DNA from 3 places in the Pseudomonas sp. p1(2021b) genome. Region 1 is predicted to be linked to each of the others. Evidence: riboswitches for the same ligand, from Rfam matches in the RefSeq annotation. Region 1 holds a riboswitch; each other region holds the start of a gene.
The links. Region 1 has a riboswitch for cobalamin ahead of K8374_RS12065 (ABC transporter ATP-binding protein). Riboswitches for the same ligand answer to the same signal wherever they lie in the genome.

Region 1 (10,021 bases):
TGAGCGCGGGCATTGACGTATAGGTGGCCTGCCCCATTTCTACCGGCTGGATGACAAATACAACCTTGCCGCTGGGCTCGATCCGAATATAGGCATTGGGAGTGAAATTCGAATCCTGGCCTTGCGACGAACCCGCAAATCCAGGTAGCGAGATACCGATCAACAACCCGCCACCGAGTGCAGCACTGGCTCGAAGGAAACCACGACGGCTGACCCCTTCGGTAGAAGATGAGGCCATCAGGTTCTGGATGCTCATGATTTGGCCTCCCCGCTCGTAGGCTGAGACTTGCTTGCAGCTGTCTTTATGGCCTCTCGAATGCGCACATAAGTGCCGCAACGGCAGATGTTGCCTGCCATCGTGGCATCGATATCGGCATCGCTGGGGTTCGCATTGCTGGCGAGCAATGACGTTGCGGCCATGATCTGCCCTGATTGGCAGTAGCCGCATTGAACGACCTCGTGTTCGAGCCACGCCTGCTGCACACGACGCCCCACATCGGTGTCACCCACCGCTTCTATCGTCGTGATGCTGGCCCCCGCCAGGCTGCCGACAGGTGTAACGCACGAACGGATGGCGACACCGTTCATATGCACGGTACACGCACCGCACAGGGCCATTGCGCAACCGAACTTGGTCCCCGTCATCCCCAGCACATCTCTGAGTACCCATAGCAGCGGCGTGTCGTCATCCACGTCCACCTGATGTTCGGTCCCGTTGATCTTTAGCGTTTGGGTCATCGGATCGCCCTCGTCTGCACCACGGGTAGTTGCGCCTGGATGGCTTCGACGCAGGCGCGCAAAACAATAGAAGAGCTTAGGTCGAGATTTCGATCAGGGGGCAGCAATAAAGAATAAAATCGAAGACCCGATCGATCGTTGCCCCACCGACGCGACCCAACAAAAGGAGCCGGGATGAACCGCAACGACCTGAACCTGCTGGTGATCTTCGAGGCCTTGATGTTCGACGTGTTGTCTCTTTCCACCGACTTCGTCTCGTTGCGACGCTAGAACGACCGCCCTGCAGGTTGACTCCCCACCCCATAAATGCTCAGATGCGCCCCAGTTTCAGGTGTCCCCTGCCGCCGTGCCGGGGATTAAACGGGAAGCCGGTGCCTCGCCTTGTGCGATCAGTCCGGCGCTGCCCCCGCAACGGTAAGCGAGCGATGCATTCGATACGCCACTGTGCCACCGGCATGGGAAGGTGAATGCCTCACGCCTCTCGCAAGCCCGGAGACCGGCCTGTCACCTCGTTTGGCAACTCCCGCGGTGGGCGGGCGCGGGCCGGTCTTGGGCAGCAGCCTGCCCGCGATTCCCTTGCGCGCCGTCATCGTCGGGTTACATTCATTCCCGGTACGGTTGCTCGTCATGTCTGCCCCTACCCTGCGTCTCGAAGGTTTGCACTGGGCGCCATCGCCTGGTGGCCGGCGGCTGCTCGACGGCATTGACTTGGAGGTACGCCCCGGTGAATGCGTCGGCCTGATCGGCCCCAACGGCAGCGGCAAGACCAGCCTGCTGCGCTGCGCCTATCGCTTCACACGGCCTGATGGCGGGCGCGTGCTGCTCGAAAACGAGGACATCTGGCAGCGCCCGGCGCGCTGGGTGGCACAACGCGTCGCGGTGATGCTCCAGGAGTTTCCCGAGGATTTCGGCCTGAGCGTACGCGATGTGGTCGCCATGGGCCGCACGCCGCACCAGGGTTGGTTCGACGGCGACGATGACGATGCGCTGGTGGACGCCAGCCTGCATCGCCTGGGCCTGCAAGCGCGCGGCGATCATGGTTTTACCCCGTTGTCCGGCGGCGAGAAGCAGCGCGTGCTGTTGGCTCGCGCGCTGGTCCAGCAACCGCGCCTGTTGATCCTCGACGAACCCACCAACCACCTGGACCCCCGCTACCAGCTGGCCTTGCTGGAGCACTTGCGCGGCACCGGCCTGAGCCTGCTCGCCAGCTTCCACGACCTGAACCTGGCCGCGGCCTTCTGTGACCGGCTGTATGTCATCGAGGCCGGTCGCATCGTTGCCCACGGCACCCCGGCCGAGGTACTGACCGAACAGTGCCTGGCCGAAGTCTTCGGCGTACGGGCGCTGGTCGACCGTCACCCCGTAGCCTTTCATCCACGCATCACCTGGATCAGCCCCGCATGAAGCGAAGCCTCACCTGCCTGGCCCTGCTGGCCGCCCTGCCCTTCGTCGCCTGGGCGGGCGACTACCCCGTGACCGTGCGCAGCTGTGAGCGCGATGTCACCTTCAGCCAGCCGCCCCAGCGGGCGGTGAGCCACGACAGCAACCTGACCGGCATGCTGCTGGCCCTGGGGTTGCGCGAGCGTATGGTTGGCTTCACCGGCATCAGTGGCTGGAAAACCCTTGACCCAACCATGACGGGTGCCCTGGACGGCCTGCCGGAACTCGCGCCGCGCTACCCATCGGTGGAAACCCTGCTCGATGCAAATGTCGACTTCCTCTTTGCCGGCTGGGGCTACGGCATGTACGTGGGCGGCCCGGTCACGCCACAGGCCCTGGCGCCGTTCGGCATCCCGGTGTACGAGCTCAGCGAGTCCTGCTCGCGGGTCATGCCCCAGCACCGCGCCAGTCTCGATGACCTGTACCGGGACCTGGACAACCTGGGGCGCATCTTCGACGTTCGCCAGCAGGCCCAGGCCCTGATCGCCACCCTGCGCCAACGCGTGGCGCGTGTGCAGGCGCAGGTCGCCGCTGAGCCCCAGGCTCCCCGTGTCTTCCTCTATGACAGCGGCGAAGACCGCCCCACCACCTCCGGCCGCCTCGGCATGCCCCAAGCGCTGATCGAGGCGGCCGGCGGTGACAATGTAATGGCCGATGTCAACGCCAGCTGGACCGAAGTGAACTGGGAAAGCGTGGTGGAGCGCGACCCGCAGGTGATCGTGATCGTCGATTACGGCCCGACTTCCTGGCAACAGAAGCGCGACTTCCTGCTCGCGCACCCGGCCCTGGGCGAGGTGACGGCCATCCGCGAACGACGTTTCGTGGTGCTCTCCTATATTCAGGTCACCCCATCGGTGGACAACGCCAGCGCCATCGAGCAGCTGGCAGCGGCGCTGCATCCCCGCCTGTTCGCAGGCACGCTGCAGTGATGCCGGTACGTGATCGTCGCGCCTTCCGGTTGTTGCTCGTCGCACTGGTGATGGCCGTGCTGTGCTCGTGTCTGGTGTCCCTGGGGTTCGGTGCTGCCCAGGTACCCCTGGCCGATGTGCTGGGCATCGTGCTGCAACAGGCAGGCCTGGTCGACCCCGGGGGATGGAGCCGGGGCCAGGCACAGATCGTCTGGCAGATCCGCGCGCCGCGGGTGCTGCTCGGTGCGCTGGTGGGTGCAGGCCTGGCCTTGGTCGGTGGTGCATTGCAGGCCGTGACCCGCAACCCGCTGGCCGACCCGCATCTGCTCGGGGTCAGTTCCGGTGCAGTGCTGGGCGCAGTCTTGGTGGTGTTGTTCCTGGGCGCCTTCGCCGGCCCGTTCAGCCTGCCGCTGGCGGCGTTCATCGGCGCGCTCGCCAGCATGCTGCTGGTATTGGCGGTGGCCAGCCGACGCGGGCGCCTGGACAGCGACCGGCTGCTGCTCGCGGGGGTGGCTGTATCCTTCGTGATCATGGCCCTGGCCAACCTGCTGCTCTACACCGGCGACCCTCATGCGGCCAGCTCGGTGATGTTCTGGATGCTGGGCGGCCTGGGCCTGGCGCAGTGGTCGCTGCTGTGGCTGCCGGCGCTGTGCGTGCTGGCGGGCTTTGCCTTGCTGATGAGCCTGGCGCGGGCCCTCAATGGTTTGATGAGCGGCGAACAGACGGCCGTCAGCCTGGGCTTCGAGCCCCGCCGGGTACGAGCCCAGGTGTTCGTGGGGTGTGCGCTGCTCACAGGCGTGCTGGTGTCGTTGTCCGGGGCCATCGGCTTCGTTGGCCTGATGCTGCCCCATGTCGCCCGCCGCCTGGTAGGCGCTGAACATCGACGGCTGCTGCCGGCCTGCGCCCTGCTCGGAGCGCTGTTCATGGTCTGGGTGGACATCGGCGCACGTACGCTGATCGCGCCCCAGGACCTGCCCATCGGCATCGCCACCGCCGCCATCGGCGGCATGTTCTTCATCCTGATGCTGCGCCGCAAGCCCTGACGTCTCTACAGGCCTTGTGCCCGACGCTCGCGTACCTGGCGCTTGAGCACCCGCACAGGCGGTGCATAGAAGAACCCGAACGACACGCTGCCCTTGCGCCCAGGCAGCGCGTGGTGCAGCCGATGGGCCCGATACAGGCGTCGCAGGTAGCGGTTCACCGGCTTCGGCGCCCGGGGCCAGTGGCGATGGAAGAAGCCATCGTGGGCCAGTACATACAACACGCCGTAGCCCGCCACGCCAGCGCCGACCCATTGCAGCGGTGCGTACCCGGCCTTGCCCAAGGCGACCAGACCCGAGGCGATCAGGGCGAGTGCCACCAGGTACAGGTCGTTGGTCTCCAGCATGCCCAGGTGGGGCTCATGGTGCGAGCGATGCAGCCACCAGCCCCAGCCATGCATGACGTACTTGTGGGCCAGCGTGCCGACGCCTTCCATGGCCACCAGCGTGCCGAACAGGATGGCGAGATTGAACAGCATGTAACGTTCCGAGGTTGTAACGAAGGGCGCAAGGTTAACACCGCCTGGGCGCGCTTCAGAGGCCTTTTTCATGAAAGTCCGGTCGCCGAACATCCGGTTTCATGAAGGAAATTTCCCAGATCGCGCAATTGTCACGCAACTGCCCTTGACCCTACCTGGCGCCAGGCGTAAGGTCCGCGGCGCAGTTTTGCATCCCACAACAGGAGTCCTGCATTGGACAGTAGCCCCAGTCGATTGCGACAGGCCCACACGGCAAGCTAGTCCGGCAGCCCTCCTGCCACTGTTTTGCCGCACACGGTAGACGGTGGTTCATCACGGCCCAGGCGGGCCGATGTCTCCCCTTCTTTCCTTCCTGCTCCCGTGCTCGGCACGCGGGCATGTGGTCCTCGCACTCGTTGTTTTCAGTTGCGCCGCAGATGGCGGCGCCCCACGGGCATGTGCCCGGGAAATGAGGTTTGCTATGGATTGGAAAGTCTTTCTGCTGCGCGTCAGCGTAGCCCTGGTACTCGGCGCCCTGATCGGTGCCGAACGTCAACTGCGCCAGCGCCTGACCGGCCTGCGCACCAATGCGCTGGTCAGCACCGGCGCGTGCCTGTTCGTGCTCATGACCCAGGCGGTGCCTGGCATGGCGCCCACCGATGCCTCGCGTATCGCCGCCTACGTGGTGTCCGGTATCGGCTTTCTCGGTGGTGGCGTGATCATGCGCGACGGCTTCAACGTCCGTGGCCTGAACACCGCCGCCACGCTCTGGTGCACGGCCGCCATTGGTGTGCTGTGCAGCCTGGGCCTGCTGCTCGAGGCAGCATTGGGCAGCCTGGTGGTGCTGTGCGCCAATATCCTGCTGCGTGACATCGCCCAGCGCTTGGACCGCCAGGAGGTACTGCCGGCCAGCGAGGTGGAGCAGCGTTTCGAGGTCCGCATCGTCTGCCGCGCCGAAGACGAGATCCAGGTACGCAGCCTGATGTTGCACAGCCTCAGCGACCCCGGCCTGCGCCTGCAGTCGCTGCACAGTGAGGACCTGGCCAACCCGGCACGCCTGGAGGTGCGCGCCGAGCTGCTCGGTACACCGCAGGCCCCTACCCAGCTGGAACGCCTGGTCAGCCGGGTAAGCCTCGAGAAAGGCGTCAGCTCGGTGCGTTGGCAACTGCGCGAGCTGGTCGGCGAATGAGCCGCTGACGAGCCTTGCCTTGGCGCGGCAGGGCTCGCAGACTGGGCGTTTTGCCAGGGACCGCCCATGCACATTCGCCCTACCCGTCTTGATGATGTCCCCTTGCTTGCCACCATCGAGCGCTCGGCGGCCCAAGCCTTCTTGCGTTTGCCCGACCTGGCTTGGCTGGCCACCGGCGATGTGCTGGACGAAAACGCCCACCGGGCCTTCATTGCCGGGCATGGCAGCTGGGTGGCGGTGGACGGCAACGACTGCCCGCAAGGTTTCATCTGCACCGAGCAGGCGCACGACTGGTTGCATATCCACGAAGTGTCGGTGCGCGCGCAGGCCCAGGGCCTAGGGATGGGGCGCGCCCTGCTCCAGCAAGCAATCAGCATCGCGCGGAGCCACGGCAAGCGGGTCGTCACCCTGACGACGTTCGTCGAGGTCCCCTGGAACGCGCCATTCTACGCCCGGCACGGGTTCAAGATCATCGAGCCCGCACAACTGGACACCCGCCTGGGCGGCATCCTGCGGGCCGAACGCGCCCACGGCCTGATCGGGCGCTGCGCGATGGCATTGACGATCGTGCCGGCGGCTTGATCGCTCACGAATGGGTACCGGTCAGTGCACCAGTGGCCAGCTGATAGCGGTCCCGCCCTTGGCGTTTGGCCTCGTACAGGGCCCCGTCCGCCGTCGCCATCAGGTTTTCCGGCGTGATCGTTTCAGGCCCTGGGTACCCCACTGCGATGCCCGCACTGGCGGTGACATGCCCGAGCGGGCTGTCGGCATGCTCGATCATCTGCCGGCGCAGCAAGGCCAGGATCTCCTGCACGATCGCCACCGCACCCTGGGCATCGGTGTTCGGTAGCAGCAAGGTGAACTCCTCGCCGCCATAGCGCACCGCCAGATCGCCTGGGCGCTTCAGCGCATGGCGCAGCACTTCGCCCACGCGTCGCAGGCACTGGTCGCCGCCGGGGTGGCCGTAGCGGTCGTTGTAGGCCTTGAAGTAGTCCAGGTCCATCATCACCAGCGCCAACGGGTAGCCTTGGCGGCGTGCCCGGCGGATCTCCGCGTCGAGCACACCGTCGAGCCGGCGCCGGTTACCCAGGCCTGTCAGGCTGTCGGTCAGCGCCAGGGATTTGAGGGTCTGGTGCGCCTGGTGCAAGGCGCGCTCGATGACGATGCGCTCGCGTAGCTGGCGCAGCACCACCCAACCGAAGGTCGCCAGCCCCACCAGCAACAGCAGCAGCACGGCGACCGACTTGAACATGTCGTGGCGCCACGGAGCGAGGATCGACTCGCGCGACAAACCCGCTTCAACCACCAGTGGGTAAGTGGACAGCGCCCGGTACGCGTACAACCGCGGCGTTCCGTCGACCACCGCCACCGCCTCGGCCACGCCCTGGTCGGCGTAAGGCAGGTGGTTGCGGAAGATCTCGCTGTCCGCCAGGCTGCGCCCCACTACCTGCTCGACGAACGGCCGCCGGACCAGGATGGTGCCATCACGCTTGGCCAATACCAGCGCGCCGCGTTCGTCGATCTTGAAGTCGCCGTAGTAACGTACGAACCAGTCCACTTTGATGGTGCCCAGCAGCACCCCGGCGAAACGGCCGTCCGGGTGGTCCAGGCGCCGAGAGATCGGGATCACCAGGTCACCCGTGGAACGGCTGCGCACCACCGAACCGATACGCACGCCTCGGTCGGTATGGGTGCGGTGATAAATGAAGTAGTCGCGGTCGGCATTGTTGGCCTGCTTGGGCGTCGAGGCCTGGTCGGTTACCACCCAGCGGCCCTCGGCGTCGTAGACGAACAGGCCGTGCAGCTGCGGCATGATGGCCTTCTGCTGCTTGAGCAAGGCATGCAAGCGCGGCCGGTCCAGGTTGGCGAAGCCATCGCCTTCGAGCCGTTCGGCCAACGCTGCGGTAATGGCGTCGACCTGGCGAATCGCATCCTCGGCGTGCTGGGCGGTCGCCCTGGCCAGGTTGATCACCGCGTCCTCCGCGCTCAGCGACGCATGGCGGTAGTCACGGGCAATCCGCCAGCCTTCGACCGAGACGAAAGCCAGCATCACCACGGCCATGAAGCTCAACACCAGGCGGAACAACGCGACAGCCCGGCCTTCGCCGGTGATCGCCAAAAGCCCCTCCTCGTGCGATTTCCTGCTTGCAGCCATTACAGTCCCTTGTTGTCCCGCCCTCGCCGCCTATGACTATAGAACAGCGTGCAGGCACGCAGACAACGCTTGGCACCTTTGCGCTGGCCTACGACGCGGTTTGCAGCGAGATCCAGACCGGCGCATGGTCGCTCGCCTTCGGCTCGTTGCGCACCCAGGCATCCACCCCGGCGGCCTCGAGCCGTGGTACAAGCTCGGGGCTGAGCAGCAGGTGGTCGATGCGCAGGCCCGCGTTGCGCTGCCAATGGTTACGGAAGTAGTCCCAGAACGTATAGACCTGCTCGTGCGGATGCAGCTGGCGGATGGCGTCGCTCCAGCCCTGGGCCAGCAGCTGGCGGTAGCATTCACGGCTCTCGGGCTGGAGCAGCGCATCCTTGAGCCAGGAGCGCGTGTTGTAGATGTCCTGGTCGGTGGGTACCACGTTGAAGTCCCCCGCCAGCACTGTCGGGTGGCCGCTCTCAAGCAACCCTTGGGCGTGCGCGTTCAGGCAGTGGAACCAGCGCAGCTTGTAATCGAACTTCGGCCCAGGCTGGGGGTTGCCGTTGGGCAGGTACAAGCATGCCACCAATACCCCATGGGCCGCGGCCTCCAGGTACCGGCTCTGGCTGTCCGCCTCCATGCCTGGCAAGCCACGTCGCACCTCCAGCGGCTCGCTACCCCGGGCCAGGATGGCCACGCCGTTCCAGGACGGCTGGCCGTGGTGCAGGCAGCCATAGCCTGCGGCCTCCAGGGCATCGCGCGGGAAATCCTTGTCGGCGGCCTTGAGCTCCTGCAGGCAGGCGATGTCCGGTTGTTCGCGCGCCAGCCATGCCAGCAGCCCGGGCAGGCGGCTGCGGATGCCGTTGATGTTGAACGTGGCGATCTTCAAGGTCTTCATGCGTCAGGGTCATCGACATGGGCCTGCACCGCTTCTTCAAGCGCACGGCCATGGGCCTGGTCGGCCAGGGCCTTGAGCGCCAGCCAGTCGTCCCAGTCGATGGCGCCATCGTCGCGCAGGGCTTCGGCGGTACGGATCAGTTCATGGTGGTAGGCATCCGGCGACTCGCGCCGATAGCTCGCGTCATCGTACTGGGCGTACCAGGCTTCGAGCTCGGGAATGCTGCGTTCGATGCTCATGGGCAGGCTCCTCGGTGCAACCTTTGAATGTCTGAGCCCAGGTTGTCGGCAACGTTCAACCCGATGACCACTCGCCTCATGGCGTGCAGAAAAATCAAACCTTTGCCCACTGGCCGTGCTCAACCATAAGCGACACTGAGGTCGCGCCAATGGATAAGGAGTGACACATGAGCAATCTGTTCCTCAAGCGGGTCGGCCTGACCGTCGCGCTGGGCATGGCTTCGATGCATGTGCTGGCCGCCAGCTCCAACGACTTCGTCGACAGTGCCACCGAGTCTGGCATCGCCGAAGTGGTGACGGGCAACCTGGCCCAGGAAAAGAGCAAGAACCCTGAGATCAAGGCCTTCGCCCAACAGATGGTCACCGACCACACCCAGGCCAACCAGAAACTCGGCGATATCGCCCGCTCGCTGGATATCAGCGTGCCGGACGAAGCCGCGCTGACCGACAAGGTCAAGAAGATGATCCTGGAATGGCGCGACGAGTCCTTCGACCAGTCGTATATCAACAACCAGGTCGAGGCCCATGAAAAGGCCGTGAAGCTGTTCAAGGACGAAGCGAACACCTCCGACAAACCCGAGCTCAAGGCCTTTGCCAGCGAAACCCTGCCCAAGCTCGAGCAGCACCTGGAGCACGCCAAGCAGCTCCAGGCCAAGCACGGCAAATGACCTGCAGCACGTGTGAGGCACGCCATGAGTAACGATGCACTACGTTCCGAAATCCTCACCCGCCTGTTCCATGCCCACCCGCAAGGCCTGGGCAAGGAGCTGCTGGACAACTACCGCGGTGAAAAAGCCGTGGCCGGGATGCTCAAGACTCTGCAGGAGCAGGGGTTGATCCAGGATGGCAGCGTCGATGTCGATGCCGAGCATCGGCTGAGCGTGAACTACCCGATCAAGCTGTCGTCCGCAGGCGTCGAGGAAGCCAAGAAAATGCCGCAAGGCTGAAATGCTGCTGGCGGCACCTGACCTTCACCA
Region 2 (10,021 bases), 1.4 Mb from region 1:
CCGCCGCAGCGGCGGTGTGCGCATCGACAGCCTGGGCGATCGCTACTGGAGCAAGACCTTTATCGAGGCCAAGCGCGCCCTGGCCATGGCGCCGACCACGATCTCGCGCAACTGATATCAAAATGCTGTACCCTGCCGCGGCGGCGATGCTGAAAAGCTCGCCGCCGTGCGCATTTATAGAAAGCGTCTAATCTAATTCCTCAACTCTTTTGGCTTCGGCTGCGGCCGAACGGTTCCAGACAGGATGTTCTGACCATGGCGATGTTGGCGCGCTTCGCATTCCTTTCCCTGGCGGCATTGCTCGCGGCCTGCTCGAGCCGTGCCCCGGCACCTGCCCCGGTGGCCAAGCCGACGGTGACGTTCAACCAGCAACCGGCTTTTTCGCCTGTGGCGGAAGATGTGTTGTTCCGTGCCATCGGCTTGGTAGGCACGCCCTACCGCTGGGGTGGCAATACGCCGGACTCGGGGTTCGATTGCAGTGGGTTGATCGGCTATGTGTACCGAGATGCGGCGGGGATCAAGCTGCCGCGGTCGACGCGTGAAATGATCGTGATGCGGGCGCCTAATGTAGACATCAATGCGTTGCAGTCGGGTGACCTGGTGTTCTTCGCCACCGGTGGCGGCTCGCAGGTCAGCCATGCAGGGATCTACGTGGGTGAGGGGCGGTTCGTGCATGCACCCTCCAGCGGGGGGACGGTGCGGTTGGATTATCTATCCAACCGCTATTGGGCGCGGGCGTACCTGCAGGCCAAGCGAGTGTTGACGGCGGGGCATTTGGCGCAGAATCCTTGAGATCGTCAGTGACAGTGATGGTGAGCGCTCGGGCCAATCGCGGGACAAGCCCGCTCCCACAGAAGAAGGCGGCGCTAGCCACTTGTTCTCTGCGCGACAGCGCAGCCCAAAGGGCTGGGTGATCTCCACAGAGACCGCATAATTCTTGAGCTTGCGCCGTCCTTGTGGGAGCGGGCTTGCCCCGCGATAGGGCTAGAACAGCCAACCCATCAGCACGATTTTTCGCCGCTGTCGCCGCCACCGCGTTTGCTCTTTCCTGCGCGATAGCCCAGGCCCCACCACCAAAAACGAATACCTGCACGACCTAAAAGCCCAAGCCCAAGCCCTCAAGTCCCCCGACTCACCCGCCAAACCACATTCCCCACATCATCCGCCACCAAAACCCCGCCACGCCCATCATTGACCACGCCCACAGGCCTCCCCATCGCCTTCCCCTCACCATTCACAAACCCCGTCAGCACATCCACCGGCTTCCCGGCAGGCCTCCCCTCATCACTGAACGGCACGAAAATCACCTTGTACCCACTGTGCGGCTTGCGATTCCAAGACCCATGCTGCCCTACGAACGCCCCCTGTTCGAACGGTGCCGGTAACACCCCCGGCTGGGCGAACTCAAGCCCAAGCGATGCCGTGTGCGGCCCCACCGCATAATCCGGCACGATCGCCTGCGCCACTTTCGCCGGATCCTGCGGCTCGACCCGCAAATCCACATGTTGGCCGTAGTAGCTGTATGGCCAACCGTAGAACCCCCCATCCTTGACCGAGGTGATGTAGTCCGGCACCAGATCGCTACCGATCTCGTCACGCTCGTTGACGGCCGTCCACAGCACGCCTGTACGCGGCTCCCACGCCAACCCGTTGGGGTTGCGCAGGCCCGAGGCGAAGATCCGATGTTCGCCATTGGCTGGGTCCACCTCCCAGATCGCTGCCCGGCCCTGTTCCTTGTCCAGCCCGTTCTCGCCCACGTTGCTGTTGGAGCCGACCGTGACATACAGCTTCTTGCCGTCGCGACTGGCGATCACGTTCTTGGTCCAATGGTGATTCAGCGGCCCCCCAGGCAGGTCCACCACCGTGCGGCCTTCCTGGCGCAGTTGCATGGCGCCCGGCTCATAGTGAAAACGCAGCAGCCGGTCGGTATCGGCGACATACAGGTCCTTGCCCACCAATGCCATGCCGAACGGTGAGTTGAGCCCTTCGATGAAGGTCGTACGAATCTCCGCGACGCCATCGTGGTCGGCATCGCGCAGCAAGGTGATGCGATTGGCGCTGGGCACGCCTGCGCCGGCGCGCTCCATGACCTTGCGCATCACCCAGCCGCGAATCCCCTTGCCATCCTCGGGCTTGGCTGGGGCATTGGTTTCCGCCACCAGCACATCTCCGTTGGGCAACACATGCAGCCAGCGCGGGTGGTCGAGGTTGCTGGCGAAGGCAACCACCTGTGTACCGGTGGCCGACTTCGGCCTGGCGCCCTCCGGCCAGCCGGTGACCGGCGCGATATGGATGGTGGGGAGCAGCGTCTCTCGCGGCTCCGGCAGCTGCGGCGAAGGGCCGCTGCCGTCGCTGACGTCCAGGCGAGCGGACTCGCCGCAGGCACCGAGGCTGAAGATCAGGGCCAGTAGTATCGAAGTTCGCATCCTGTCCATGACCGGAGTCCTCATCGGAGTGTGTGAGAGTTGAGAGTCGGATGCGTTCGAGTAGGTTCATTCGCGGCGTGCAGACCTATCTACCACCGGGGCGACGGGGCATTGGCAACCATGGCAGGCCCTAGACCAGCCTGGACCTATCCTATGCTCGACCTCCAACACATAGTGCTGCACAACCTCAAGGTGCTCGGTACCGGGCGCGCGTTGACACAACTGACGGACGACTTCCTGGCGCATTTTCCCGACCCCTATCGGCTCGCCCAGCGTCACGCTAGGCAGATTTTGCGGCGCCACACCGGCAAGGACTGGGACCCGGATCTGGTCTGGTGGCACCAGTTCACCGATGCGGCCTCCAGCAGCCGGAGTTTCACCGGCTGGGCGCACAACCAGCGCCCGATCAAGTCCTTGCGTTTCACCGAGCTGATGATCGAGCGCTTCTCTGTAGGCTTCCAGGACGCCACGGACGAATTGGACCTTTACGGTGGCTTCTATTGCCAGGGGGCCTATGCGCAGCGGTTCGACGAACGTAACGAGGTCCCTATGCTGGCCCGGGAGGTTCAGAAGGATTTCTGGAAACTGGATTTCGCCCAGGTGGTACAGGACGAAGTGGAGGCGTTCTGGAGAACGCGTGCCGACGACTTCAGGGTACTGGCCAAGGTCAGCCTGTTGGCCCAGTGCAAGCAGGCCGAGCGGGACGGGAGGCTCACGGCGCAGGATGCCAGGCAGATTCGCGCCCTCGTCTCGAGTGTGCTCGCGTCCTCGGCGCCTATTCCGACGCTGGAGCTGCTGCGCACGGTGACGGAAGAAGGGGAAACCACGCTCAGTGTCTATCGCCCGAGTGTGGGCAGGGCTTGCCTGTATATCCTGCGCCCAGCCGATGGGCGCGTGTGGCTGTACATGCCGTATGACGAGCAGGCCTTGCGCGGGTTCGCCTCGGAGCTGGCCATGGCGCGCTGGTTGCGTAGCTGGGCGGCCACGACCGAAGGCATGCAGCGGCTCAGGAGCGCGGCGATCGCTGACGCGCACCTGGGCGATGGGCCTGAAGCGACTGAGGATGCCCTGCGCCAGCTGGCCGACAGCTCCAGCGATGCCGCGGCCTTGCAGTTGCTCCGGCAATCCAGCACAGCGGGCAGTCGCAAGCTGTTCACCCAGCTGCAGGAGGATGCCAGGAGCGACATGCGCCGCAACGCCGGGTTGATGGTCGATAACCAGCAATTGCGCAAGGCCATGCTCACCGGTTATCTGGCCGCCTTCATCAAGGTCAGCGCCTTGCTGGTGCCCTTGTCGCCCGGTATCAGCCTGGCATTGCTGGCGGCGTCGGTGACCAAGGTCTGGCTGGATGTGGATGCTGCAACCCATGCACGCAGCCGTACGGCACGGCAGGATGCCCTGCGCGGCGCCATCATCGATTCGATCTTCGCCGCGTTGAACATGATCGAGCTCGGCTTCGGTGCCAGCTATGCCACCCTGGCCTATCGCGCGGCATTTCATGAAACGGGCGTATCGCTGGCTGACTGGCAACCGCTTGCCGAGCCTCAAGGTTGGCTGCAAGACCAGCAAGCCAACGAAATCCTGTATGGCCTGCCACAAGGCCGCCAGATGTTGCGCGGCATCCACTTGGGCCCCAAGGGCGAGAGTTGGATCGAACTGCAAGGCCTGCCGTATCGCGTGCGCTACAGCACCGAGCTGAACACTTGGCTCATCGTGCCCCCCGACAACCCCTTCGCCTTCGCGCCGATACGCCCCGTGCGTCTGAATGAAGCGGGCGAATGGGAGTTGCTGGGCCCGCCGCGCCTCGCGGGAGGCGCGCCAGGGGATGGGCTTGCCCAGCAGTCGTCGGCCTTTTGGGATGAGTACATGCTCACCGATGAGCAGCGCAGCGAGTTTCTGTCCGACACCGCCATGGCCCGCCAGGAAAGCCTGTTCGAGCAGCTCGACATCCCCGAGCTGGCGAGCGATGCCGAGCCGTTGGTGGACGATGAAGGGTTCGACTATATCGACCACCATGGCGCCTCCACCTACACCTACAAGCATGATGGCCGCTTCAAGAATCACCTGATCGATACCTACACCATGGATGACTCCATCAATGATTACCTGCGTCAGGGGGTGCGCAACTTCAGCTATGGAGACGAAGCCAGCTATCTCGACAAACTGGCCGACTCCCTGGAGCGACTGCCTGCCGATGCCGAGGTTCCGTTGTATCGAGGGGGGTGCGGCGAGCGCGGTACCAGTGGCGTGCACTTTCGCAGCGGGCGTTTCAGCGAAGGGGATATTCTGGTCAACACCGACCTGACGTCCTTTACCGAAAACCCCTACATCATTCGTAAGTTCTCGGCCGATCCGGACAAGCTTTCGAGTCGCGGCCTGGAGGGCGTTTTCGACGACACCTCTGTAGTGTTCGAACTGCCAGCCGGTCGCTACCGCAGCGGCAGGCAGATCGCGCCGCTCTCTGCCCATGGCTATGAAGTCGAGACGCTGTTCCTGCCGGGAACGTATTTCCAGATCGACGAAGTCTCTGAAATCGTCGGTGTCGACTATCGGTTCGTCAAGGTCAGACTCAGGCAGGTAAGCAAGCCTCAAGGCGGCCCGGTATACGACCTGCGTAGCGGTGACCCGTTCGACAGAGGCGCCTATCTCGAACGGCTGGGAGCGCCACATCTGGTAGAGCGTTTCTTCGGGCCATGATTGGGGTATCGGGGCCTCGCTTCATTTGACGCTCCCGATCCAACCCTCTAACCTTCGCGACGTGTTTCAGGTGCCCTGCCAGCCAACGCTGGGCAGGGTGAAACTGGGAAGCCGGTGGGCGCCAGCGAAGGCGCGATCCCGGCGCTGCCCCCGCAACGGTAGGTGAGTCAAAGGCCGCGCAGGGCCACTGGGGACATGCCCCGGGAAGGCGCGCGGTACAGGGGCCCAAGGCCTCGCTCACGAGCCCGGAGACCGGCCTGTCACTGCCAACGGCATCACGGAGGGTGATGCGCGGTGCACCGTGGCGCGTCTGCCACGGCTCCTGCGCGTTCTCCGGCTGCCTGCCTATCGACCTGTCGTCGCCCGTGCGCGGTGACAGCCTGCGGAGAACCCTGATGAGCGATTCCACCGAGCGCGACGAACGTCACCTGGCGCGCATGCAGCGCAAGAAGGCGATCATCGACGAACGTATCGCCAATGCCCCCAACGAATGTGGCCTGCTGCTGGTGCTCACCGGCAACGGCAAGGGCAAGAGCAGCTCGGCCTTCGGCATGCTCGCCCGCGCATTGGGCCACGGCATGCAGTGTGGCGTGGTGCAGTTCATCAAAGGGCGCAACAGCACCGGCGAAGAGCTGTTCTTCCGCCGCTTCCCCGAACAGGTGCGCTACCACGTGATGGGCGAGGGCTTTACCTGGGAAACCCAGGATCGCCAGCGCGACATCGCCGCCGCCGAAGCCGCCTGGGCGGTTTCGCGCCAGATGCTGCAGGACCCTTCGCTGCAGTTCGTGGTGCTCGATGAACTGAACATCGCCCTCAAGCACGGTTATCTTGACCTCGACCAGGTACTGGCCGATATCCAGGCGCGCCCGCCGATGCAACACGTGATCGTCACCGGCCGTGCCGCCAAGCCGGAGATGATCGAGCTGGCCGACACCGTCACCGAAATGGGCATGGTCAAGCATGCCTTCCAGGCCGGAATCCGCGCCCAGAAGGGCGTGGAGCTATGAACCAGGTCCGGCACTGCCCGGCGGTGCTGATCGCGGCACCCGCGTCAGGCCAAGGCAAGACCACGGTCACCGCCGCCCTGGCGCGCCTGCACCGCAACCTGGGCCGCAAGGTCCGGGTCTTCAAGTGCGGGCCGGACTTCCTCGACCCGATGATCCTCGAACGCGCCAGCGGCGCACCGGTGTACCAGCTCGACCTGTGGATGATCGGCGCCGAGGAAAGCCGGCGCCTGCTCTGGGAGGCGGCGGGCGAGGCCGACTTGATCCTGATCGAAGGGGTCATGGGGCTGTTCGATGGCACCCCGTCGAGCGCTGACCTGGCACGTCATTTCGGCGTGCCGGTGCTGGCGGTGATCGATGGCACCGCCATGGCCCAGACCTTCGGCGCCCTGGCCCTGGGCCTGGCGCGCTACCAGCCCGACCTGCCCTTTGCCGGGGTGCTGGCCAACCGGGTCGGCAGCCTGCGCCACGCACAATTGCTCGAAGGCAGCCTGACCGAGGGCCTACGTTGGTACGGCGGTTTATCCCGCGAGCGCGGCATCGAGCTGCCCAGCCGCCACCTGGGGCTGGTCCAGGCCAGCGAACTCAACGACCTGGACATGCGCCTGGATGCTGCCGCCGATGCCCTGGGTGCCAGCTGTGACGCCGCCTTGCCGCCACCGGTGGCGTTCGACGCACCTGTGCCTGCGGCCAGCGCCGCGACCTTGGCCGGCGTGCGTATCGGCGTCGCCCGGGACGAAGCCTTCGCCTTCACCTATGGGGCCAACCTCGACCTGCTGCGCCGGTTGGGGGCGCAACTGCTGTTCTTCTCACCGGTACATGACCTTGAGCTGCCGCCGGTCGACAGCCTCTACCTGCCCGGCGGCTACCCGGAGTTGCACCACCGCGCCCTGGCCGGCAACGCGCCGATGCTGGAGGCGATCCGCGCCCACCACGCCCAGGGCAAACCCTTGTTGGCCGAATGCGGCGGCATGCTCTACCTGCTCGACGCCCTGACCGACGTGGCCGGCGAGCGGGCTGAGCTGCTCGGCCTGCTGCCGGGCGAGGCGGTGATGCAAAAGCGCCTGGCAGCCCTGGCCCTGCAAGCGGTGGAACTGCCCGAAGGCACCTTGCGTGGCCATACCTACCATCATTCGCTGACCACGACCACGCTCGAGCCGATCGCCCGTGGGCAAAGCCCCAACGGTGGGCGTGGCAACGAGGCGGTGTATCGCATCGGCCGCCTGACTGCGTCCTACGTGCACTTCTATTTCCCCTCCAACCCCGACGCGGCGGCGGCGCTGCTGCGACCATGAGCGAGCACGCCTTCTCCGATGCCGAGCGCGCTGCGGTCTACCGCGCCATCGGCGAGCGCCGCGACATGCGCCATTTCGCTGGCGGCGAGGTGGCGCCGGAGCTGCTCGCCCGCCTGCTGGCTGCAGCCCACCAGGCCCCCAGCGTCGGCCTGATGCAGCCGTGGCGTTTCATCCGCATCAGCGAACGCACGTTGCGTGAGCGTATCCAGGCGCTGGTGGAACAGGAGCGCGAGCGTACCGCCCAAGCCTTGGGCCAGCGCTCCGATGAATTCATGAAGCTCAAAGTCGAAGGCATCCAGGACTGTGCCGAAGTGCTGGTGGCCGCGCTGATGGATCACCGCGAAGCCCACATCTTCGGCCGGCGGACCTTGCCGGAAATGGACCTGGCGTCCCTGGCCTGCGCCATCCAGAACCTGTGGCTGGCGGCCCGCGCGGAAGGCCTGGGCATGGGTTGGGTGTCGTTGTTCGACCCCCAGGCCCTGGGCGAGCTGCTGGGCATGCCGGCGGGGGCCAAGCCGGTAGCGGTGCTATGCCTGGGCCCGGTGGTGGAGTTCTACCCGGCACCGATGCTGGTGCTGGAGCAATGGGCGCAGGAGCGGCCCTTGAGTGAAATGCTCTTCGAGAACCAATGGGGAGAACGGCGATGAGCGTGGCCTTGCTGACCGTGGCCGGGGTGGCCCTGGATGCCTTGCTGGGCGAGCCCAGGCGGTGGCACCCCCTGGTGGCCTTCGGCAACTTCGCCTCGCGCCTGGAACAGCGCCTCAATGCGGGCGGGCGGGGCTGGCGCAGCCATGGCGTCAGCGCCTGGTTCCTGGCTGTGGTGCCGCTGACGTTGCTGGTGCTGATCCTCTCCTGGCTGCCGGGTATCGGCTGGCTGGTGGAGGTGCTGGCGCTGTATTGTGCCCTGGGCCTGCGCAGCCTGGGCGAGCATGTGCTGCCTGTAGCCGAGGCCTTGCGCCGCGGTGACCTGGGCGAGGCACGCCGGCGCGTGGGTTACCTGGTCAGCCGCGAAACCCGCGAGCTGGACGAGCCCGCCGTGGCGCGCGCGGCCACCGAATCGGTGCTGGAAAACGGCAGCGACGCGGTGTTCGCCGCCCTGTTCTGGTTCGTCGTAGCCGGCGCTCCCGGGGTGGTGCTGTACCGCCTGAGCAATACCCTCGATGCCATGTGGGGCTATCGTAACGAACGGTTCGAGCGCTTCGGCTGGGCTGCGGCGCGTATCGACGATGGGCTCAATTATCTGCCTGCCCGATTGGTGGCACTGACCTACGCGCTGCTGGGCAAGACCCGCCTGGCCTTGGCCTGCTGGCGCAACCAGGCACCGCTGTGGGACAGCCCCAATGCAGGCCCGGTGATGGCCGCCGGTGCCGGCGCCTTGGGCGTAGCGCTGGGTGGCCCGGCGGTGTACCACGGCGAGCTGCACGAGCGCCCGCGCCTGGGCGAGGGGCCCATGGCCGATGCCGACGCCATCGAGCGTGGCTGGCGCCTGGTCCAGCGGGGTGTGTGGCTATGGCTGTTGCTGATCTGCCTGGGAGCCTACTGGAATGCTTGAACACGGTGGTCGCCTGCTGCGTGCAGTGCGCCGATACGGCATCGCCCGTGAACATTGGCTCGACCTGTCCAGCGGTATCGCGCCCTGGCCCTATGCGATACCACCGATTCCGCTGGACGCCTGGGCGCGCCTGCCGGAGACCGACGACGGCCTGGAGCAGGCCGCACGCGGCTATTACGGCGCGGCCGAACTGTTGCCGGTCGCCGGCTCCCAGGCCGCGATCCAGGCCTTGCCCTGCCTGCGCCCGGTAGGGCGGGTCGGTGTGCTCTGGCCGTGCTACGCCGAGCATCCCCATGCCTGGCGACGGGCAGGGCACTCATTGCTCGAACTGGACGAAGAGCAGGTCGAGCAGACGCTCGACCGCCTGGATGTGCTGGTGTTGGTCAACCCCAACAACCCCACAGGGCGGCGCATCGAGCGCGAGCGCCTGCTCGACTGGCATGCCCGCCTGGCGCAGCGTGGCGGCTGGCTGGTGGTCGACGAAGCCTTCATGGACAACACGCCCGCCCACAGCGTGGTCGGGTGCGCCACACGCCCCGGGCTGGTCGTACTGCGCTCGTTCGGCAAGTTCTTCGGCCTGGCCGGCGTGCGCCTGGGCTTCGTGATGGCTGAGCAGGCCCTGTTGCTGCGCCTGGCCGAGCTACTCGGGCCCTGGACCATCAGCGGGCCTACCCGGGTGCTGGGGCAGGCCTGTTTCAGCGATGGCGCGGCCCACGCCCTGCAGATCGCCCGCTGCGCACAGGCCAGCCAGCGCCTGGCTGCACTGCTGGCCGACGCGGGCCTTGTGCCCGTGGGCGGCTGCGATCTGTTCCAGTACGTGCGCACCGAGCGGGCCGCGCACCTGCAGGATTTTCTCGCCCGCCGCGGCATCCTCGTGCGCCTGTTCGAGCAGCCAGCGGCCGTGCGCCTGGGCCTGCCTGCCAACGCTGCAGATGAGCAGCGCCTGCGCCAGGCCCTGGCCGACTACCAGAAGGAATCGGCATGACCACGCTCATGGTGCAAGGCACCACCTCCGATGCCGGCAAGAGTACGCTGGTCACCGCCCTG
Region 3 (10,021 bases), 270 kb from region 1:
GGGCGTTGGCCTTGCCGCCCTGGCGCAGGTAATGCCACAGGCGTTCGGCCTGTGCGCCAGTCACCGTGCCCAGACCAGTCAGTTCCGGGTCCGGACGGTCGTCACCGGGCACCAGGATCAGCTGGATGCCACGGGCGGCCAACGCCACCAGCTGCTCGACACCATAGCGCCAATAGCCGACGCCACCGTGCAACGACACCAGGATCACCTTCGCATGGCGCAGCACCTGGTCCACATAAAGGTCGACCGAGGCGTGGTTCTGCACCTGCATGGGGTTGGCCAGGCGCAGGCTGGGGAAGCCCTCCGGCAGCTGCTCGGCGGTTTCGGCGAGCAACGCCAGGTGCGAGTCGCCGCTGCAGAGAATCACCAGTTCGGCCGGCGTCTGGCCGAGGTCGGCGATGCTGTCGTCCGGCACGAAGCCGCCGGGCTGGGTCCGCAGCAGGTGCATGGGTCAGGCGCCCAGGGCCTGGCGCAGGCGCGCTTCCAGCTGCGCGGCGTCCAGGTCCTGGCCGATCAGCACCAGGCGCGTGACGCGTGGCTCGTCAGCGCGCCAGGCACGGTCGAAGTGCTTGTCGAAGCGGGTGCCGACGCCCTGGATCAGCAAGCGCATGGGCTTGCCGGGGATGGCGGCGAAGCCCTTGGCGCGCAGGATGCCGAACTCCACCACCAGTTGGGTCAGGGCGTCGAGCAGCAGGCTCTCGTCCGCCTCCGGCAGGTCGATGGAAATGGAGTCGAAGGCATCGTGGTCGTGATCGTCGTGGTCATCGCCGTCGTGATGGGCATCATGGTGGGTACGGCGACCGTCGATGTGCGCCTCGGCCTCGGCCCCCACGCCAAGCAGCACCTCAAGCGGCAGGCGGCCGCTGCTGGCCTCGATGACCTTGACCGCCGGCGGCAGCTCCTCCAGCACCTCGGCACGGACCTTGGCCAGGCCTGTAGCATCGATCAGGTCAGCCTTGTTGAGCACCACCAGGTCGGCGCTGGCCAGCTGGTCGGCGAACAGCTCGTGCAGGGGCGACTCATGGTCCAGGTTGGGGTCGAGCTTGCGCTGGGCATCCACCTGATCGGGATAGGCCGCGAAGGTGCCGGCGGCCACGGCCGGGCTGTCGACCACGGTGATCACGGCGTCGACGGTGCAGGCGTTGCGGATTTCCGGCCACTGGAAGGCCTGTACCAGTGGCTTGGGCAAGGCCAGGCCGCTGGTTTCGATGAGAATGTGGTCCAGGTCACCGCGGCGTGCCACCAGTTCACGCATGACCGGGAAGAACTCCTCCTGCACGGTGCAGCACAGGCAACCGTTGGCCAGTTCGTAGACACGGCCACTGGCCTCCTCCTCGGTGCAACCGATGCTGCATTGCTTGAGAATTTCGCCATCGATGCCCAGTTCGCCGAACTCGTTGACGATGACCGCGATACGCCGGCCCTGGGCGTTATCGAGCATGTGCCGAAGCAAGGTGGTCTTGCCCGAGCCGAGGAAGCCGGTGACGATGGTGACGGGGAGCTTGGCCAGTGTTTTCATGTCGCGATGCCCTTGGCAGGATGGCGCGGGCATGCAGGACGAAAGCCTCGGCCTTGTCGGTCGGGCTCGTTCGCCACCGGATCACCCCGCCCGGTTGAAAGTCGAAAACGTCACGAGGCAGGTCTCCTGGCTTGCACCGTACCGGCCGGAGCCGGTGGAGCGACGCCTTCCCGCGCAGGGCGCAGTGGCTGTGTCGATCCTGTTCAGTGCCTACAGTTGCGGGGGCAGCCGCGGCTTGGACCGCGTTCCCGTCTTAGCTGCGGCCGACGCCGCAGAACCTCGAAGCGGCAAGGCTACGCAGTGGTGGGTAGGCGGTCAACCATCAGCGCAGTATTCCCTCCATCTCCATAGAGAATGGATTTTGTGGGGGCGGCGCACTCTCGATGGGAGCTGGCGATAGCCTGCGATGGGCTGCAAAGCAGCCCCAAGCCCTCAAACGCTGGAACCCCTCCAGACTCAGCGCCTTCGACACCAATTGACGGAGCATCGGCCGCATGCTTTGCTTGCACCTTGCGTTCAGGTGCCCCCTCGGGGGTGAAACGGGAAACCGGTGCGTCGCAGGCCCCAAGGGGCCAGACAAGGCCGGTGCTGCCCCCGCAACGGTAAGCGAGTGCGCGTCTTGACCACTGTGCCGCGTCGTATGGCATGGGAAGGTGACGCTGTCCAGGGAGCCTGCCTCCTCCTCGCCAGCCCGGAGACCGGCCTGACGACGAATGAACACCCCGCGGTGGGCGGGTGCTGTCGTGTGCCCTGGGCAAACCCTGCCCAGGCGTGACGCCCGTGCCCGTCGCCCCTAAAAAAGCAGAGGAACGCGTCATGTCCGTCACCAGTGCCAAACACAGCATCGCCACTCCCGTCAGCCTCAGCCAGCGCGTGCTGCTCGCCATCGGCGCCAGCCTGCTGGGCCTGTGCCTGGTCTACTTCGCCGGCTTCTCGCACATCGAGGCCGTGCACAACGCCGCCCACGATACCCGCCACAGCGCCGCCTTCCCTTGCCACTGAGTACGCCTGCATGATCAAGCGCATTGCCCGCACCGCCGGCTTCAGCGGGTTGCTCGCTGCCCTGCTGCTTACGCTGTTGCAGAGCCTCTGGGTCACGCCGCTGATTCTCCAGGCGGAAACCTACGAGAACAACGCCCCGAGCGCCGAGCACCACGCGCATGACGATGGCGTGGCCGCCCACACCCACGACGCCGAAGCCTGGGCCCCTGAGGACGGCTGGCAACGCCTGGGGTCCACGACCGGTAGCAACCTGGTGGTGGCCGTCGGCTTCGCCCTGGTCCTTGTCGCGCTGTACAGCTTGCGCGAACCCCGCACGTTGGGCACCGGAGCCTTGTGGGGGCTGGCCGGCTTTGCGGTGTTCTGCCTGGCGCCCACCCTCGGGCTGCCGCCGGAACTGCCAGGCACTGTTGCGGCCGACCTGGGCCAACGCCAGGTCTGGTGGATCAGCACGGCGGCTGCCACCGCCGTGGGCTTGGCGCTGGCAGTGTTCGCCCGGCATTGGCTGTTCAAGGCGCTCGGTGTGGCCTTGCTTACAGCCCCCCATCTGGTAGGCGCCCCTCAGCCAACCGTCCATGAGAGCCTGGCCCCCGAGGCCCTGGAAACCCAATTCAAGCTTGCCTCCTGGTTGACCAATGCGGCCTTCTGGCTCGCGCTCGGCCTGCTCAGCGCCTGGCTTTATCGTCGTTCCAGCCAGGCCTGATGACTCGCCCTCCCGTGTTGCCGGCGTTCTACGCCGGCTTCGGCTGTCGCAAAGGCTGCCCGGCCGACCACCTCGAGCGGCTCCTGCGTGACGCACTGGCTGCCCATGGCCTGCAACTGGCGCAATTGCGCGGCATCGCCAGCATCGACCTCAAGGCCGAAGAAGCCGGGTTGCAGGCACTGGCCAGCCGCCTCGGGCTCGCCCTGACGCTGTTTCCGTCCGTACAATTGCACGCCTTCGAACCATTGCTCAGCCATCGCTCTGCCGCCGCATTCAACCACAGTGGCTGCTGGGGGGTCGCCGAAAGTGCAGCATTGGCGCTGGCCGCACAAAAACAAGGGACGCCCCGGTTGCTGGTGCCACGCCAGGTAGGCGACCGGGCTACCGTTGCCCTGGCGTGCAGCCGATAATCGCTGCTCCTTATTGCCCTACTGCAAGGACTTCCCATGACGGTCTTCTTCATCGGTGCCGGCCCCGGCGATCCGGAATTGATCACGATCAAGGGCCAGCGCCTGATCCGTCAGTGCCCGGTGATCATCTATGCCGGCTCACTGGTGCCCGCAGCCGTCCTGCAGGGCCATAATGCCCATACGGTGATCAACAGCGCCGAACTGCACCTCGACCAGATCATCGCAGCCATGCGCAACGCCCATGAACAAGGCCAGGATGTCGCCCGCGTGCACAGTGGCGACCCGAGCCTCTACGGGGCGATCGGCGAGCAGATCCGCCACCTGCGCGAGCTGGGTATCGACTACCAGGTCATCCCAGGCGTCACGGCCACCGCCGCCAGCGCCGCCCTGCTCGGCTGCGAGCTGACTTTGCCGCAAGTGGCGCAGACGGTGATCCTCACCCGCTACGGGGACAGCTCGCCCATGCCCGCGGGCGAGCAACTGGCCGACCTGGCCCGGCACCGCAGCACCCTGGCGATCCATCTGGGTGTCAAGCACCTTGAACGTATCGTCGCCGAGCTGTTACCCCACTACGGCCCGGATTGCCCGGTTGCCGTGGTGCACCGCGCCACCTGGCCGGACCAGGACTGGGTGCGTGGGACCTTGCAGGATATCGTCGCGCTCACGGCAGCCAAAGGCTTCCGGCGCACGGCATTGATCTTGGTGGGCCATGTGCTGGGCGACACTCCATTCGCCGAGTCGGCCTTGTACCGGGCCGGGCACGCTCACCTCTATCGACCCTTGGGCTGAAGCCCAAGATCATTCCTACAAAAAACAATATGAGGTTACACAGATGCTCGAACTGCGCCCCAACTGCGAATGCTGCGACATCGACCTGCCAGGCGACAGCCCGGACGCAAGGATCTGTTCCTTCGAATGCACCTTCTGCCGGGCCTGCGACGAGGCGCATTTCCAGGGACGTTGCCCGAATTGCGGTGGCCAACTGGCCCCCCGGCCACCTCGAGTCGGCACCGCCCTGCTGAACAACCCGGCCTCAGGCCAGCGCGTCATCAAGCCCCATAGCCGATGCACCCGGGCCGGCGGATAGGGACCGCGGGTTGACGATGACTGTCCAGCCTGTACCATTGCCATGCCGTTTGTAGGAATTTTCAACAAACACACTTCGTTTATTCAACGACCCTACGCTTCCCATTACTATGCCCCCCGAATAAACGTATCTTGCGCGCTCCGCGCAGGTCCCAGAGGGTATTCCTGCGGGATTTCAGGAAACGGACCACATTCCTACAGGAGTTATCCAATGACAGCCGTTCTGATGGTTGACGACCATCCAACCGTTCGACTCGCGGTACGCATGTTGCTCGAACGCGAACGTTTTCGCGTCATCGGTGAATCAGGAGACGGTATCGATGCCGTGCAGCAGGCCCGCGCACTGCGCCCCGACGTGGTGATCCTCGACATCGGCCTACCTGGCCTTGACGGCATGGAAGTGATCAAGCGACTGCAATTGCTTGAGCCTGCACCGAAGATCATGGTGCTCACCGGCCAACCTGCCGACCTTTATGTACGTCGCTGCCTGGATGCCGGGATCGCCGCCTTCGTCAATAAAGATGAGGACCTCGACGCCCTGGTGTTCGCCTTGAAGGCGCTGGTCAAGGGTTACTCGACCTTTCCACAGATGTCGGTCAACAGCAGTTCGCTGGAGAGCGAGTGCGAACGTCTAGGGAGCCTTTCGAACCGTGAAATGGAAGTGCTGCGTCGCCTCAGCCGTGGGGAGAACAACAAATTCATCGGCGAATGCATGAACCTCAGCGCCAAGACCATCAGCACCTACCGGGGTCGTATCATGGACAAGCTCAAGACCGAGTCGCTGGTCGAGATGGTTGACCTGGCCAAACGCAACCAGGTCGCTTGAACGCACTCTGTATGAGAGGGGCACTGGGCGTTCTGCTATTGGGCTTATGCCTGGTAGCCACCTCGCCTGCGGCAAGCACGGACAGCGAGGCCCGCCACTTGCTGGCCCGGTCCCTGAGCGTCGCACCACCCTTGCCGTTGGACCCGGTCGATCGGCAATGGCTGGAGCGGCGCAAGGCCTTGGTGCTTGGGAGTTCGAAGCCGGACTACCCACCGTTCGAGATCAACACCAGCCTCACCGATTACGAAGGGATCAGCGCCGACTATGCCGGCCTGATCGCCGAACAGTTGGGTGTGGCGATCGAAGTCCGGCGCTTCCCCGATCGCCAGGCAGCCATCGAGGCACTCCACGCAGGCAGTATCGACCTGCTGGGCAGCTCGAATGCGTTCGAGGCCGCCGATGCCCAATTGGTGCTCAGCCAACCTTATGCCGATGACCTGCCGGTGATCGTCAGCCGGCAAGACCGGATGCTCGCCCGGCACGCCAAGGACCTGGCCGGCTTGCGCCTGGCGATGGTTGATCACTACCTGCCGGAGTCGGAGGTCCGCAAACAGTATCCCCAGGCGCAGCTACGCCTGTATCGCTCGACCCTGGCTGGGCTCTCCGCCGTGGCGCTGGGCGAGGTGGATGCCTACCTGGGCGATGCCATCAGCACCGACTACCTGGTTGGCAAGAGTCTGCAGGGCCTGGTGAAGATCGACCATTTCAGCCCGCTGGCAACGGATGTCTTCGCCTTTGCCCTGGCTCGCGACAACCCTCGCCTGCAGCGACTGGTCGATAGCGCCCTCGCCAGGATCAGTGACAGTGAACGGCTGGACATATTGCGCCGCTGGAGCACTGGCAACACCAGCCTGCTATTGAAAAACCACACTGGGGCCCTGACTGCCGAAGAGCAGGACTGGATCAAGCAAACCCCGAAAATTCGCGTACTGGTAAACAGTTCACTCGCCCCCCTGACCTTCAATGATGCCGCACATCACCCCAGCGGTATCACGATCGACCTGCTCAAGCAGATCCGCCTGTTGACCGGCCTGCGCTTCGAAATCGTCGAACGCGACTCGATCCAGGAAATGGTCGACCAGGTGGCCGAGGGCAAAGCCGAGATGATCGGCGCCCTGGGCTATGGCCCCGAGCGGGCGGCACGCCTGCGCTATACCCGCCCTTATCTGGTGAGCCCGAGGGTCCTGGTCACCCGCAGCGATGCTTACTGGGCCGGCGGCCCCACCGCCTTGGACGGGCGCCGGGTCGCGCTGCTGCGCGGCGCCCCACAGCGGGAGGCGCTGCGGCAGAAATACCCTCGGGCACGCCTGGTCGAGGTGGACACCCACCTGGAACTGATGGAAGCAGTGGCCAATGGCGAGGCGGATGTCGCGCTCAGTTCGCACATCAATGCCAGCTATTACATCGCCCATGTGTTCAAGAACACCTTGCGCATCGCCGGCCTGCAGAGTGACGAACCGGCGGTGGCGGCCTTCGCGGTGGCGCCCAACCAGCCACTGTTGCAATCGATCCTGAACAAGACACTGTTGAGCATACCGCCCGAGGAGCTGGATCAGGTGGTCAATCGCTGGCGCACCACCACCGTGGTCAGCGACAGCCCGTGGCGCAATTACCGCACCCTGGTCTTGCAAATCGTCGTGCTGGCCGTCCTGCTGCTGGCCGGCGTGGTGTTCTGGAACACCTACCTGCGCAAGCTCATTCACCAGCGCACCGAGGCCGAACGTGCCCTGCAGGCCCAGCTGGCCCTGAGCCGGAGCTTGCTGGAGCAATTGCGCCAGGCCAAAGACGACGCCGAGCAGGCCAGCCAGGCCAAGAGCACCTTCCTGGCGATCATGAGCCATGAAATCCGCACGCCCATGAATGCCGTGATAGGCCTGCTCGAACTGGCGCTGGAAGACAGCCGTCACGGCCGCAGCGACACACAGGCGCTACAAACCGCACACGGCTCGGCGGTAGGCCTGCTTGAGCTGATCGGCGACATCCTCGACATTTCGCGCATCGAGTCCGGCCATCTGACCCTGCAACCGGCGCCCACGGACCTGGTCGAGCTGGTCCGCTCGACCTTGCGTGTGTTCGAGGGCAATGCCCGCATCAAAGGCCTGCTTCTGCACGCCGAACTGCCCCAGGCTCCGGCCTGGCTGCAAGCCGATCCGGTGCGCCTGAAGCAGATTCTCTCCAACCTGATCAGCAATGCCATCAAGTTCACCGACCACGGCAGCGTGAAGGTCAGCCTGAGGCTTGCGCCGGATACGTCCGGGGCAACGGTTCGCGTGGCATTGGCCGTACAGGACACGGGTATCGGCATAAGCCCTGAGAACCAGGCGAGGCTATTCAATACCTTCGCCCAGGTAAACGGGACCCAGGCCCACCAGGGCGCAGGCTTGGGGCTGGTGATCAGCCGCACCCTGGCCGAGCTCATGGGTGGCCAGTTGCACCTGCAAAGCGTGGAAGGCATGGGCACCCGGATCGAAGTGGAGCTTTCCCTGCCGCCTGCCACGCCACTGCCCCGGCACGAACACCCCGAAGCCCCCCCATCACAGGCGAGCAGACCATTGAATATCCTGGTGGTCGACGACTATCCGGCCAACCTCCTGCTGCTGGACAAGCAGTTGACGACCCTGGGACATCGGGTCACCCTGGCCGAACACGGTGCGGCAGCCTTGGCGCTATGGGAAGCCGGCAGCTTCGATGTGGTGTTGACCGACTGCAGCATGCCCGTGATGGATGGCCATGAGCTGAGCCGGCGGATCCGCGCCCTGGAACGTGAGCGCAATTTGCCGCCTTGCCGGTTGCTTGGCATCACGGCCAATGCCCAGGCCGAGGAAAAGGCCCGGTGCCTGGCCAGCGGGATGGACGATTGCTTGTTCAAGCCCATCGGCCTGCAGGCACTCAAGGCCCACCTGCCCCAGGCGCGACCGCAGCCGTTGCCGACCTCCGAACCGCCAGCGCCTGAGGAACCCAGCCCGGTCGACGTCCCGACCACCGGCTTCAACCTCAATGAGCTGCGTCACCTGACCCAGGATGACGAGACACTCATTCGTCGCCTGCTGGATCAGCTTGCTCATAGCGCCAGCGAAGACCTCGCCGCGCTGCGGGCCCTGGGCGACACGCCCGAAGACGAAGCGACCCGCGCCCTGGCCCACCGTATCAAAGGGGGTGCCAAGATGCTCAAGGTCCGTGGCGTGGTAGGTGACTGCGAAGCGGTCGAGCACGCCATCGCCCAAGGCCAGCCAAGCGGGGCCGCGTTGCACCGCCTGGAAGCCAGCCTGGAAATCCTGCTGCAGGAGTTGCGGGAAAGTCTCGCCAGGCTCGATAGGTCGGCGTGATCCCTCGGCCTGCCCAACCTCAGGTGCTTTCGCGAACCATCAGCTCGAACCCCAGGTCCTGCTGCTCGGTCGCCACCCGCTTGCCGTCGAGCAGGGCCAGCAACGCCTGGGCCGCACCACGGCCGACAGCGGCCCTCGGCGTGCGGATCGAGGTCAGGCGCGGCACCATGTGTGCCGAGGCCGGCAGGTCGTTGAAGCCAACCATCGCCACCTGGTGCGGCACCTGAATCCCTTGGCGCAGCGCCTGCAGCACCGCGCCCTGGGCGAGGTCGTCGTTACAGAAGAAGATGCCATCCACGTCCGGCGACTGCGCAAGCAAGCGGCTGAATAGCTCGCTGCCAAGGGCGATGGATGAGGGCTGCGGCGCCAGCAGCTCCAGCTCCGGCGCGTGCAGGCCGGCTTCGGCCAGGGCCTGGCGAAAGCCCTCGGCGCGCTGCATCACCCGCGGGTCGAGCTGGGCGGCGATGAACGCCAGGCGCCGCCGGCCTCGCTCGATCAAGTGGCGTGCCGCTGCACGCCCGGCCTGCTGCTGGGAGAACCCCACCGACAGCTGGCCCGCCTCGCCGCCCAGCTCCATCATGTGCACGCAGGGCACACCGCTGGCCATCAGCATCTGCCGCGCGGCGTCGCTGCGCTCGAAGCCGGTGAGCAACATGCCGCAGGGCTGATAGGCCAGGTAGTTGCGGATAAGGTTTTCTTCTTCGGCAATGTCGTAGTGATAGTTGCCGATCAGCACTTCCAGCCCGCGCGGGCGCATCACCTCGTGGATCGCTTCGAGGGTATCGATGAACAGCTGGTTGGACAGCGATGGGATCAGCACCACCACCGATTGGCTGCGCGCCGACGCCAGTGCTCGCGCAGCCGGGTTGGCCACATAGCCAAGGCTGGCAGCGGCGAGCATGACTTTCTCGACCAGCTCCGGGGCGACGGTACTGACGCCGCGCAAGGCGCGCGACGCGGTGATGGGGGAAACGCCGGAGAGCCTGGCGACTTCTGCCAGAGTGGGGCGACCGGTGGTACGCGAGCCTGTGCGGGACATGGGAGTTGTAATTTTACTACTTGCCAGAAAGGGGAACGGCCACTAAGGTAGCGCTGTCTCAGGACACAGGCAACGTAAAACTTTAGCGGCTATGTGCCCAGCGTCCATACTGC

Region 2: linked by a shared signal. The riboswitch ahead of cobO (cob(I)yrinic acid a,c-diamide adenosyltransferase) and the one ahead of K8374_RS12065 (ABC transporter ATP-binding protein) in region 1 are both predicted to bind cobalamin.
Region 3: linked by a shared signal. The riboswitch ahead of cobW (cobalamin biosynthesis protein CobW) and the one ahead of K8374_RS12065 (ABC transporter ATP-binding protein) in region 1 are both predicted to bind cobalamin.

Annotation. Positions count from the first base shown of each region.
Region 1 is NZ_CP083746.1:2,621,635-2,631,655, forward strand. It holds partial or broken gene K8374_RS12055 (molybdopterin cofactor-binding domain-containing protein) at 1-256, opposite strand, end outside; gene K8374_RS12060 ((2Fe-2S)-binding protein) at 253-738, opposite strand; cobalamin riboswitch at 1,051-1,258, shown strand; gene K8374_RS12065 (ABC transporter ATP-binding protein) at 1,366-2,142, shown strand; gene K8374_RS12070 (ABC transporter substrate-binding protein) at 2,139-3,107, shown strand; gene K8374_RS12075 (FecCD family ABC transporter permease) at 3,107-4,129, shown strand; gene K8374_RS12080 (sterol desaturase family protein) at 4,135-4,605, opposite strand; gene K8374_RS12085 (MgtC/SapB family protein) at 5,066-5,773, shown strand; gene K8374_RS12090 (GNAT family N-acetyltransferase) at 5,840-6,355, shown strand; gene K8374_RS12095 (sensor domain-containing diguanylate cyclase) at 6,360-7,928, opposite strand; gene xth (exodeoxyribonuclease III) at 8,017-8,805, opposite strand; gene K8374_RS12105 (hypothetical protein) at 8,802-9,044, opposite strand; gene K8374_RS12110 (DUF4142 domain-containing protein) at 9,212-9,712, shown strand; gene K8374_RS12115 (hypothetical protein) at 9,737-9,991, shown strand.
Region 2 is NZ_CP083746.1:1,192,350-1,202,370, forward strand. It holds gene K8374_RS05590 (C40 family peptidase) at 1-115, shown strand, start outside; gene K8374_RS05595 (C40 family peptidase) at 256-792, shown strand; gene K8374_RS05600 (PQQ-dependent sugar dehydrogenase) at 1,119-2,435, opposite strand; gene K8374_RS05605 (ADP-ribosyltransferase) at 2,580-5,123, shown strand; cobalamin riboswitch at 5,175-5,399, shown strand; gene cobO (cob(I)yrinic acid a,c-diamide adenosyltransferase) at 5,519-6,130, shown strand; gene K8374_RS05615 (cobyrinate a,c-diamide synthase) at 6,127-7,422, shown strand; gene bluB (5,6-dimethylbenzimidazole synthase) at 7,419-8,069, shown strand; gene cbiB (adenosylcobinamide-phosphate synthase CbiB) at 8,066-8,974, shown strand; gene cobD (threonine-phosphate decarboxylase CobD) at 8,967-9,959, shown strand; gene K8374_RS05635 (cobyric acid synthase) at 9,956-10,021, shown strand, end outside.
Region 3 is NZ_CP083746.1:2,891,647-2,901,667, forward strand. It holds gene cobN (cobaltochelatase subunit CobN) at 1-448, opposite strand, end outside; gene cobW (cobalamin biosynthesis protein CobW) at 452-1,519, opposite strand; cobalamin riboswitch at 1,618-1,816, opposite strand; cobalamin riboswitch at 2,021-2,241, shown strand; gene K8374_RS13515 (CbtB domain-containing protein) at 2,336-2,521, shown strand; gene K8374_RS13520 (CbtA family protein) at 2,532-3,221, shown strand; gene K8374_RS13525 (cobalamin biosynthesis protein) at 3,239-3,631, shown strand; gene cobM (precorrin-4 C(11)-methyltransferase) at 3,668-4,420, shown strand; gene K8374_RS13535 (DUF1272 domain-containing protein) at 4,464-4,718, shown strand; gene K8374_RS13540 (response regulator transcription factor) at 4,929-5,543, shown strand; gene K8374_RS13545 (transporter substrate-binding domain-containing protein) at 5,555-8,869, shown strand; gene K8374_RS13550 (LacI family DNA-binding transcriptional regulator) at 8,889-9,908, opposite strand.